Linked DNA regions of Hahella chejuensis KCTC 2396. The protein of the gene in region 1 interacts with the protein of each later gene in a pairwise test. Links are inferred from orthologs where the notes say so. Each region holds a gene or a part of one and is shown in the gene's direction. Other genes may lie near its edges.

Region 1 (4,542 bases):
TGGGGCGCTTTACTGAAGAAGAGGATGTCAATGTCGCAGCGGATGTCATTATAACCGCAGTGAATAAGTTGCGTGAGCTGTCTCCCGCATGGAGGGCGAAGTCGGGCGATTGATGTCTCAATGGGCCTAAACAGAGGACATTTTTTATTCTCGTTAACAAAAATTAAATGTGCGCCTGATGCAATCAGAGACTGAAGGCGTCAGGCGCCCGCTGTCGCGAATGCCGCTTGCTCGTTACTTACGTCGCGGGCGTTGTTTTCATGGTGGGAGCGGAGTGTAACTTTCCCTGGAACATGCGTATAATCGCCTGTTCAGAATATAAACCTAAAGTTGTTATAACCCTGATTTTGGAGAGCATATCGATGGCCGTAGAACGTACGCTGTCAATCATCAAGCCTGACGCAGTGGCTAAAAATGTAATCGGCGAAATTTATTCGCGTTTTGAGAAAGCCGGTCTGCGTATTGTGGCTGCAAAAATGCTGCACCTGTCGCAAGAGCAGGCTGAAGGCTTTTATGCTGAACACAAAGAGCGCGGATTCTTCCCCGATCTGGTTGCATTCATGACTTCCGGTCCGGTTGTTGTTCAAGCGCTGGAAGGTGAAAACGCCATCGCTCTGAACCGTCAACTGATGGGCGCGACCAACCCTAAAGAAGCTGAGCCAGGCACTATTCGCGCAGACTTCGCTTCTTCTATTGACGCGAACGCAGTTCACGGATCCGACTCTGCGGCGTCTGCTGAGCGCGAAGTAGCATACTTCTTCAGCGAGAACGAAATCTGCCCACGCAGCTGATATAAATTTATCAGTCGAGGCAATTAATTGAGTGCAGCACTATCGCTGCACTCTTTTTAAGAGGTAAAGCATGTCAGGCTCCAGCGCTAAAATAAACCTATTGGGAATGAATCGCTCCGATCTCGAAACTTTTTTCGAGTCACTGGGAGAGAAAAAATTCCGCGCCACTCAACTAATGAAGTGGATGTACCACCTTGGCGTGTCTGACTTTGACCTCATGACGAATATGAGTAAGGCGTTACGGGAAAAGCTGAAAGAAGTAGCTGAAGTGTCCGTGCCTGAAGTTATATATGAAGATATTTCTGCCGACGGCACCCGCAAGTGGGTTATGCGGCTGGCCGGCGGTAATAGTATTGAAACCGTTTATATCCCGGACAATGGTCGGGGTACATTGTGCGTTTCCTCTCAGATAGGGTGTTCCCTGGACTGTAGTTTCTGCTCAACTGGAAAGCAGGGGTTTAATCGTAACTTGAGTTCCGCCGAGATAATCGGTCAGTTATGGATCGCGGCGAGATCTTTTGGCGATTATGACTTGTCCAAAGAGCGCTATGTTACGAACATTGTCTTTATGGGAATGGGCGAACCTTTATTGAATTTCGACAACGTCGTGCGCGCCTGCGATGTCATGATGGATGATTTTGGCTTCGGCATTTCCAAGCGTCGCTTGACCGTCAGCACTTCCGGGCTTGTTCCAGCTCTTGACAAGCTGGGCGACGTTACCGATGTTTCCCTCGCGATTTCCCTGCATGCGCCGAATAATTCGTTGCGAGATGTTCTGGTTCCGGTCAATAAAAAGTATCCGATAGAAGAGTTGTTGGCGGCTTGTCATCGTTATCTGGGTAAACTTTCCGACAAACGTCGCATTACTGTTGAATACACATTGATTGCCGGCGTAAACGACAGCGAAACACACGCACATGAGTTGCGCGACTTGCTGCGCGACTTACCATGCAAAATTAACCTGATTCCATTTAACCCGTTCCCTAATAGCGGTTATGAGCGTCCCTCCCGAAACGCGACATTAAGGTTCCAGAAAGTGCTGAGCGACGCGGGCTATGTCGCCACCGTTCGAACTACGCGCGGCGATGATATTGACGCAGCTTGTGGTCAATTGGTAGGGCGCGTTGAAGACAGGACGCGGAGAAGTCAGAAGTATATTCCTCTGCAAAACATTAATGTTTCCCCTGACGGCAGAGCTTCCGTTTAAACGAACGGATGAATGGGCGTAGTATTCAGATTCCTGAATAAAGCAAGGCTGTTTATAACATTGAAAATAACGCTGGCATTGGTAGTTAAATTGAGAAAAATGGAAAACCTCAAGCGCACTTTTAAAGCAGCAGTAATGTTAGTCCTAATATCTGGAGCTGTTGCAGGGTGCGTAACTACTGTAACTGGACCCTATACCAAAAAGGCGTCGGAAGAGAAGGCCGCTCAACAATATGTCCAGCTCGGACTGGCTTATTTTCAGCAGGGAGATATGGAAAGCGCTTTACTGAAACTTCAACGAGCACTTGAGATAAAGCCTAATAATGCTGAGGCATTGGCTGCGATGGGATTGGTTTATCAGCGCCAAAAAGAGCCTTTCTTGGCGGAAAAGCAGTTTAAGTCCGCACTTCGATCAGATGCCAGTTTCACTAGGGGGCGTACCTATTATGCGGCTTACCTGTATGAGCAAGGCCGATTTAAGGAAGCTGTGGAGCAGTTTGAAAAAGCCTCTGGCGATGTGAGCTATGAAGGGCGTGCTCAAGTTTTTAGTAATATAGGCTTGATACGCTTAAGGCTGGGAGATATCGACCAATCGATCAAAGCGTATGAAAAGTCGTTAACGCTAAGACATGAGCAGCCCAACGCCGTGTTGGCTTTGTCCTCCTTATACTTTGAAAAACGCGAGTTAGTAAAAGCAGATAAACTATATGGCGCATTCTGGGAGGCAGTGCGCAGAGGCGGGGCTTCGCACTCCCCGGCCAGCTTGGCGTTGGGAATTAAAATCGCCAGGGAGAAGAAGGATTTGAATGAGGAAGCATCTTTGATGTTGTTGCTTAAGAACATGTTTCCCAACTCCGCTGAATATAAAACGATGAAAGGAAGTAGTTGATATGTCGTCCGAGGCCGCATCCAACCCCGCCGCTAATGACCGACCGGGCAGCCGATTGCGTCAGGCCCGGGAGAATTTGGGCTGGAGCATCCCGGAAACAGCCGAACGGCTGCATGTTATTCCTCGTTATGTGAAAGCCATCGAGGATGGCGAGCATGGTCAGTTGCCTGGATTAGTGTTTTTGAAAGGGTATGTCAGGGCATACGCTCGTTTGGTCAATTTGTCTGAAGACAGGGTGATCGAGGATCTGGAGCAAGAGCTGTCTTTGGGAGACGCTGGTTTCACCGAAGAAAGAGCGGCTCCTACGCCCTCCTATGAAGAGAAGCCCAAGAGCGGCGGTGGATTGTGGCTGATACTGCTGGCTTTGGCGGTAGCGGCGGGGCTTATTTACTACTTCCTCTCGGGGCGCGATATAGTCTCAACAGGGAGTACTGGAACGACGATGCAGGAACCGGAAATTCCAAGCGAGGTAGTGGTTGTTCCTGGCGGAAGCAGTGACGCAATTGAGCCGCCTGCTCCAGTTGCTGAAAAAGACTCCTCCGCCGTAGAGTCTGAACCAATGCTGCTGGATGGCTCAACACTCGAAGAAGAGGGTCAAGAGCCGTCCCCCGAAGATTTACTCCAACCAGAAGACACCGGCACTGCTGAGACTTCGGCTAGTGAGCAGCCTCCTCCGGTGACTGAGGACCCTGTTTCGGTAGAGCCGGCTCCTTCATCAGCGTCGGAGCAGCCTGCGCCTCAAGCTGCGATAGGTAAAGTAGCTGTTCGGGCGACATTTGTTGGGGACTGCTGGTTTGATTTGAGAGACAAGAGCAACAACCGCGTTGTGGGCTTATACCGCCAGGGCGATGTGGTTGATTTTCAAGGGGAGTACCCTTTGCGTTTTATTATTGGCGCCGTGGACGCTGTGAAACTAGAGGTGAATGGCAAGCCTCTGGATTTCGGGCAGTACCGAGTGCGCAATAACCGTGTTGAAATGACCTTGGAACGTTGAGGTTCTGTTTATATGCATTTTGAGTCACCGATAAAAAGGCGACGTTCGCGCCAGATTATGGTCGGCGCTGTGCCGGTTGGTGGAGATGCGCCTATCGCAGTTCAGTCTATGACTAACACTGAGACCTGCGATGTTGATGCGACCGTAGCGCAGATTGAGACGCTACAGCAAGCCGGGGCGGATATTGTTCGAGTGTCAGTCCCAACTATGGACGCCGCGGAGGCTTTTGCAGCCATCAAGCAAAGAGTCACATTGCCTTTGGTGGCGGATATTCATTTTGACTACAAAATAGCGCTGAGGGTTGCGGAGGTTGGTGTGGATTGTCTCCGTATCAATCCGGGCAATATTGGCCGGGAAGACCGTGTGCAAGCGGTCATCAGCGCCGCTAAAGACAAAGGAATCCCCATTCGGATTGGGGTTAACGCAGGGTCGTTGGAGAAAGACTTACAGAAAAAATATGGCGAGCCTACTCCGGAAGCCCTGGTGGAGTCTGCGATGCGCCATATCGATATTCTTGATCGCCACGACTTTCAGAACTTTAAGGTGAGTTTAAAGGCGTCTGATGTTTTCATGACCGTGGCCGCTTATCGCCAGATTGCAGACCAGATTGAGCAACCGCTCCATCTAGGCATTACTGAGGCGGGCGGATTCCGTTCCGGCGC
Region 2 (5,645 bases), 4.1 Mb from region 1 along the record:
TGATAGGCATAGAGAAAGACTTGGATAGCTGGATTGCGATCCTCGCCCTGGCCGCACTGACCATCACCAAGGTGGTCAACTGGAAGGATATCAGCGCGACAACAGACTGGGGCGTTCTATTGCTGTTCGGGGGCGGTTTGACCTTGAGCGTGATCCTGAAAAGCTCCGGCGCCAGCCAATTGCTGGGAGAGTCTCTGGCGACGCTGGTCTCCGCCTGGCCTGCGTTTTTACTGCTGCTGGCGATTACCGCCTTCGTCATTTTTCTGACCGAGCTGTCCAGCAACACCGCCACCGCCGCATTGCTGGTTCCAATTTTTCTGGCGTTGCCGACGGGTCAGTTAGGCCCTGGTCAGACTGCGCTGACCATCGGAGTAGCCGCCTCCTGCGCCTTCATGCTGCCGGTGGCGACACCGCCCAACGCCATAGTGCATGGGACCGGATTAGTTCCTCAGAGAACCATGGTTCGAGTGGGCTTTTATCTCAATCTCGCCTGCGCGTTGTTGATCAGTACATTTATTTTCTTCGTTGCTTAACGGCAAAACCAGCGCTGGTTCGCTAATGGGCCGCAACCAGCGCAGCGCCTTGCGCGGCAGATCGAAATATAAAGCCAAACCAACCAGAATGAGGCAACCGCCCAGCAATACCGTGGGATGAATAGTCTCATCATTCAGCGTCACCCCCAGCATCAGCGCCAAGACCGGCGTCACCAGCGTCGCCATGGCGACAGTGGAAGGCTGCAGCTTCTGCAGTACGTAATAATAGGAGAAGAAACCCAACACCGAGCCAATCAACGCAAGGTACACTACCGCCCACAAGCCGCGATCATGCAATTCGATGCGGGGTGTTGCGCCATCCATCAACGCCCAAAGAATGAAATAGCCGGGAAGCGCCAGCAGAATAGAACCAAAGGTCAGCGCCAGGGGGTGCGGGGTTGCTTTCTGTTTCTTCAACAACACCCCACTGAGACTGAACAGCATGACCGCCCCCAAAACCAGCATCAGCCCAAACACGATTGAGCCGGTGGCGTGCAGATCCTTGCCAAACACCGTGGCCAAGCCGCTTATGGCCAGGGCGAGCGCCAGCCACTGGCTCTTCTGAAAACGAGCGCCGTCCAGCAGATAGACGCCAAGCAAGCCGGACATAATCGGCGACAGACCGTACATCACGGAGATCAATCCGGAGGGAACCGTTTTCGAAGCGAAGTAGGTCAGCATCATCGCCCCAAACACGCCCATGGTTCCGCACAGATAGCTATAGAGCGAGTCCCGGTCCCAGTGCAGGGGAATACGATACAAGCGAATAATGACGCCGGTGACGACCGCCGCGATCGTCATGCGCAACCCTACCGCCACCGTCGGATGAAAAGACTGACTGCTCCATACGACTCCCAAAGGCGTCGTCGCCCAAACCAAAATCACCATCGCATAAGCAAAAATAACCACCGCCAACCTCCGCGCCTTTCCTTAAACACAGTCGCATCGCCAATACAAAACTATCGCAGTCGGGGATTTTTAGATCGGACCCTGAGGGCAAAAAAAAGCCGCAGGGGAAGAACCGCTGCGGCGTCAAAAACTGTTACGATCCCGCTATTTCACCGCAGCCACATGCGCACATCGCAGAATGGACGCGCAAGACATTGCGGGCAAAGTGAAATAATGAAAACGCACTGTCGTATACATCCGCGTATGGTGGTCTTCCGGCCTTATACCGACAATACGCAATAACCACATAAGCGCCCGCCGCCGGGGCGCATACGGTGAACGGACGCTGACTTTCCAGAGCGATATTTGCTAAAGTCTGAAGTAACTGCGTCCAGGGAGCCAAGACTCCATATAACCAAAAATTCATGACCGGCGTATGAACCGGCCAATAATGGACGACATTAGCGCTGAAACATAATTAGGGTCGCCGATGACAACTACAATAAAGCCCGAGTCTTTAACTTTGATAAAAGCCAAGATACTGCCGCCGCCGAGGCCTGCGCATCTGTTGGAGCGGGAAAAGTTCGACGATCTGCTGCACGAGATCGACCCGGTCAACCTGATCCTGGTGCAAGCCCCTGCGGGTTACGGCAAAACCACGATGATCGACGACCGCTTGGGCGCTTTGGGCGCCAACGCCGCCTGGTTCCGTCTCGACGCCCAGGATAACCTGAGCGAACAGTTCGCTTTCTATGTCGCCCATTCACTGAATGAGGCCACCCGAGGCGCCTGTCCGGAAACCCTGCGCACCTTGAACCAACAAGGCTATCCGACCTTGCAGACGTTTCTCACGGACTTGCTGTCTGAACTGCCTTTGGAAGGCGATCCGTTGCATCTGGTTCTAGATGACTATCACCTGATCAGCAATCCGGAGATCCACAGCGGAGTGATGTTCCTGCTGCGCCACCTGCCTCCTTATATCACCCTGGTGTTGTTGTCCCGCACCACGCCGCCCATCGGCGTGGCGCAATTGCGCATGCAGGGGCGGATGCTGGAAATCACCGCCAAGGACCTTTCCTTCAGCGCCGACGAGGCGCAGGTGTATTTTGAGCAACGCCTGCGTTTTGAAGTGTCCCGGGAAAGCGTCGAACGCGCCAACCGCCGCGTCGAGGGCTGGGTATCGGCCTTGCAGTTATTGGCGGCGACCGCCTCCACCGGGGTGGAATTCAACGAGTATGTGGAGCAATTGCACAGCGGCAATCACTATATATTCGATTACTTTGATGAACTGACCCGCACCAGCATCGACAACGAACAGCGTCTGTTCCTGCTGCGCACCAGCGTGCTGGAACGTTTCAACGCGCTGATGGTGATGCGCCTGGCGCAACAACAGGACGGCCAGTTCCTGTTGAACTCGCTATTGAACCTGGGACTGTTCATCGTGCCCCTGGACAGCAGCGGCTTGTGGTTCCGCTACCATCCATTGTTCGCTGCATATTTACGGCACATGCAAGTCTGCGTGCTGCCCGATGAAACCGCGCAGCTCCACCAGCGCGCCAGCGACGCCTGGCGTGAGATGGGCTTTTTCGAAGACGCCGCTCGTCATGCAGTGCTGGCCAAAGACCAGCAGCGCATTAAGGACATTCTGCTGAGCTGTGGTCGCGACTTTTTCACCGAAGGCCAGTTCAATCTGCTGCAGCGCTGTTTCGACGCGCTGAATAAAGAGGTCATCGCCGACCACCCCATTCTCACCCTGCTGAGAGCCTGGGTGGCGCAAGGGCAGTATCAGTGGTCTGAAGTGGAGTCCTGGCTCAGGGCGGCGGAGCAACACCTGAAAACTCACTGCAGCGAAGAAGAGTGGGAAGCGATCAACGGCGAGTTCAACGCCGTGCGCGCCCAGGTGGCCATGAATGTGGGCGATGCAGAGAGGGCGCAGACTTTCGCCAAGTCCGCGCTGGCCCATGACCCGGTTTACCTACCGACCTCCCGCACCGCCGCTTCATCGGTGATTGGCGAGTCCCTGTTCGTACAGGGCCACCTGAAAGAAGCCATCACCCGCATGCAGGACACCGAGCAACTGGCCTTGGCGGAGCATGCGCACCAGAACGTCATTTGGGCATTGTGTCAGCAGTCGGAGATCAGCGTCGCCCAAGGCTATCTGCAGAAAGCCTACAACATCCAGGAGAAGGCGCTGCAGTATGCGGAGGACCACAGCCTGGAACGCCTGCCCATTCTGGAATTCCTGTACCGCATTCGCAGCCAGATCATGTGGGAATGGCATCACCTGGAAAGCGCGGAGCGATGCGCGCTGAAGGGCATCGAGATTCTGGAAAGCCAGGGAGAACGCTGGTTCATCCAAAGCTATGTGATGCTGGCGAAAATCGCCCAGGCGCGGGGACGTCAGTCTTTATGCGCGGACTACGTGCAGAAGATTCACAAAATGCTGGCCTCCGGCGAATACCATATCGACTGGACCGCCAACGCCCACGCAGCCATGCTTTCCTACTGGGACGCAGTGCGCGACAAAGAGTCCATTCAACGCTGGCTGACTGCGGCGCCGGAGCCGACGCCGGAACAGGCCACTAACCATTTCACCCAGTGCAATATCCGCAACTGGGCCCGCGCCTACGTCAGTCTGGGAGATTTCGACAAGGCGCTGCCGCTGTTGGAAGGCATTCAAAGCATGGCGGAACAGTTTGGCCTGAAAACCGATATCAACCGCAACCATATCCATTTATCGCAGCTTTACTGGCTTAACGAGCAACGTGAAGACGCCCTGCGCCACATGGCCATCGCATTGAAGCTCGCTAGCACCACCGGCGCGGTGGGCAGCTTCCTGCGCATCGGCAAGGTGCTGATCAACATTCTCAAAGCCTTGATCAGCGAAGAGCAGTTGGACGAGATGGAGAAGCAGCGGGCGGAACGCCTGATCCAACTGGCGCAACAACAACGGGACTTCAGCCGGGCGATCCGCATTTCACTGGACGAAGCCATCATTCAGGACATCATCGACCGCCCCGACGTGCCGGAACTCATCCGCACCTCTCCCCTCACCCGCCGGGAATGGCAAGTGCTCAGCCTTATCCACGCCGGTCTGTCCAACGACCAGATCGCCGAGCACATGAAAGTGGCTCCCACCACAGTAAAAACCCACATCCGCAGCCTCTACCAAAAACAGAACATCACCCACCGCTCAGAAGCCATCAATCTGGCGCGGGATCTGTTGAGTAAGATACAGGGGGAGTGAGCGAGTCTCCCCCTCATACCCACCCTCCGCCTCCTCCTCCCCCCTCATCCCCACTACTACGCCAAGAAAAAAGAGGGAGGGAGGATGTTCGGCCGGTTCGCCGCAGGCACCATCTTCATAACTGTAAAAATAACAACGTCTTCCACTTATCTGTGGGTGCACGTGCGTTACCTGGTTTGGAGTTGTTAAGAGAGGCGACATGCAGGTTGATCGTGATTGGTGGCGCGGCGCAGTCATCTACCAAATTTATCCCCGTAGTTTTTTTGATTCCAATGGCGACGGCATCGGCGATCTGCCGGGCGTCACCGCAAAGCTGGACTATGTCGCCAGTCTGGGAGTGGACGCCATCTGGCTGTCTCCTTTCTTCACTTCCCCCATGAAGGATTTTGGTTACGACGTTTCCGACTATCGCAACGTCGATCCTATTTTCGGAACCCTGGAAGATTTCGAGACGATGGTGGCGGAAGCGCACAAGCGCGGCCTGAAAATCATCATCGATCAGGTGCTCAGCCACACTTCCGACCAGCACGCCTGGTTCAAGGAAAGCCGCAGCAGTCGCGACAATGCAAAAGCGGACTGGTATGTGTGGGCGGAGGCGAAACCCGACGGCACGCCGCCCAATAACTGGGTATCCGTATTTGGCGGTTCCGCCTGGGCGTGGGACAGCCGTCGTCGTCAGTATTATCTGCACAACTTTCTGACCAGCCAGCCGGACCTGAATTTCCACAATCCGGCAGTGGTAGAGCAAGTGCTCAGCGACGTCGAGTTCTGGCTGAAAAGAGGCGTGGACGGTTTCCGTCTCGACGCCATCAACTTCTGCTATCACGACAAGCTGCTGCGGGATAACCCCGCCAACACCGAGGTGGCGGAAGGCTCCATCGGAGTGCGTAAAGAAAATCCCTACGCTTACCAGCGTCACCTTTACGACAAAACACAGCCGGAAAACCTGCCGTTCCTGCAACGGGTACGCGCCCTGT

Evidence for each region.
Region 2: the proteins of rlmN (region 1) and malT interact in binary tests that used the Escherichia coli proteins (3 or more experiments, as listed by UniProt). The link is inferred for Hahella chejuensis KCTC 2396 from one-to-one orthologs.

Annotation. Positions count from the first base shown.
Region 1 is NC_007645.1:4,586,608-4,591,149, reverse strand. What follows is about bases 1-2,929. They hold rlmN (23S rRNA (adenine(2503)-C(2))-methyltransferase RlmN), read left to right. Parts: upstream 1-861; coding sequence 862-1,998; downstream 1,999-2,929. Other genes in these bases: HCH_RS19915 (RodZ domain-containing protein), read left to right, coding at 2,888-2,929; pilW (type IV pilus biogenesis/stability protein PilW), read left to right, coding at 2,011-2,886; ndk (nucleoside-diphosphate kinase), read left to right, coding at 363-791; HCH_RS19935 (IscS subfamily cysteine desulfurase), read left to right, coding at 1-113. Also shown: more of HCH_RS19915, read left to right, coding at 2,930-3,880; ispG (flavodoxin-dependent (E)-4-hydroxy-3-methylbut-2-enyl-diphosphate synthase), read left to right, coding at 3,893-4,542.
Region 2 is NC_007645.1:493,036-498,680, reverse strand. Bases 1,584-4,868 are described here. They hold malT (HTH-type transcriptional regulator MalT), read left to right. Parts: upstream 1,584-1,911; coding sequence 1,912-4,668; downstream 4,669-4,868. Other genes in these bases: HCH_RS02205 (alpha-glucosidase family protein), read left to right, coding at 4,868-4,868. In the rest of the region: HCH_RS02220 (SLC13 family permease), read left to right, coding at 1-533; HCH_RS02215 (DMT family transporter), read right to left, coding at 441-1,442; more of HCH_RS02205, read left to right, coding at 4,869-5,645. UniProt on the Escherichia coli protein: Positively regulates the transcription of the maltose regulon whose gene products are responsible for uptake and catabolism of malto-oligosaccharides.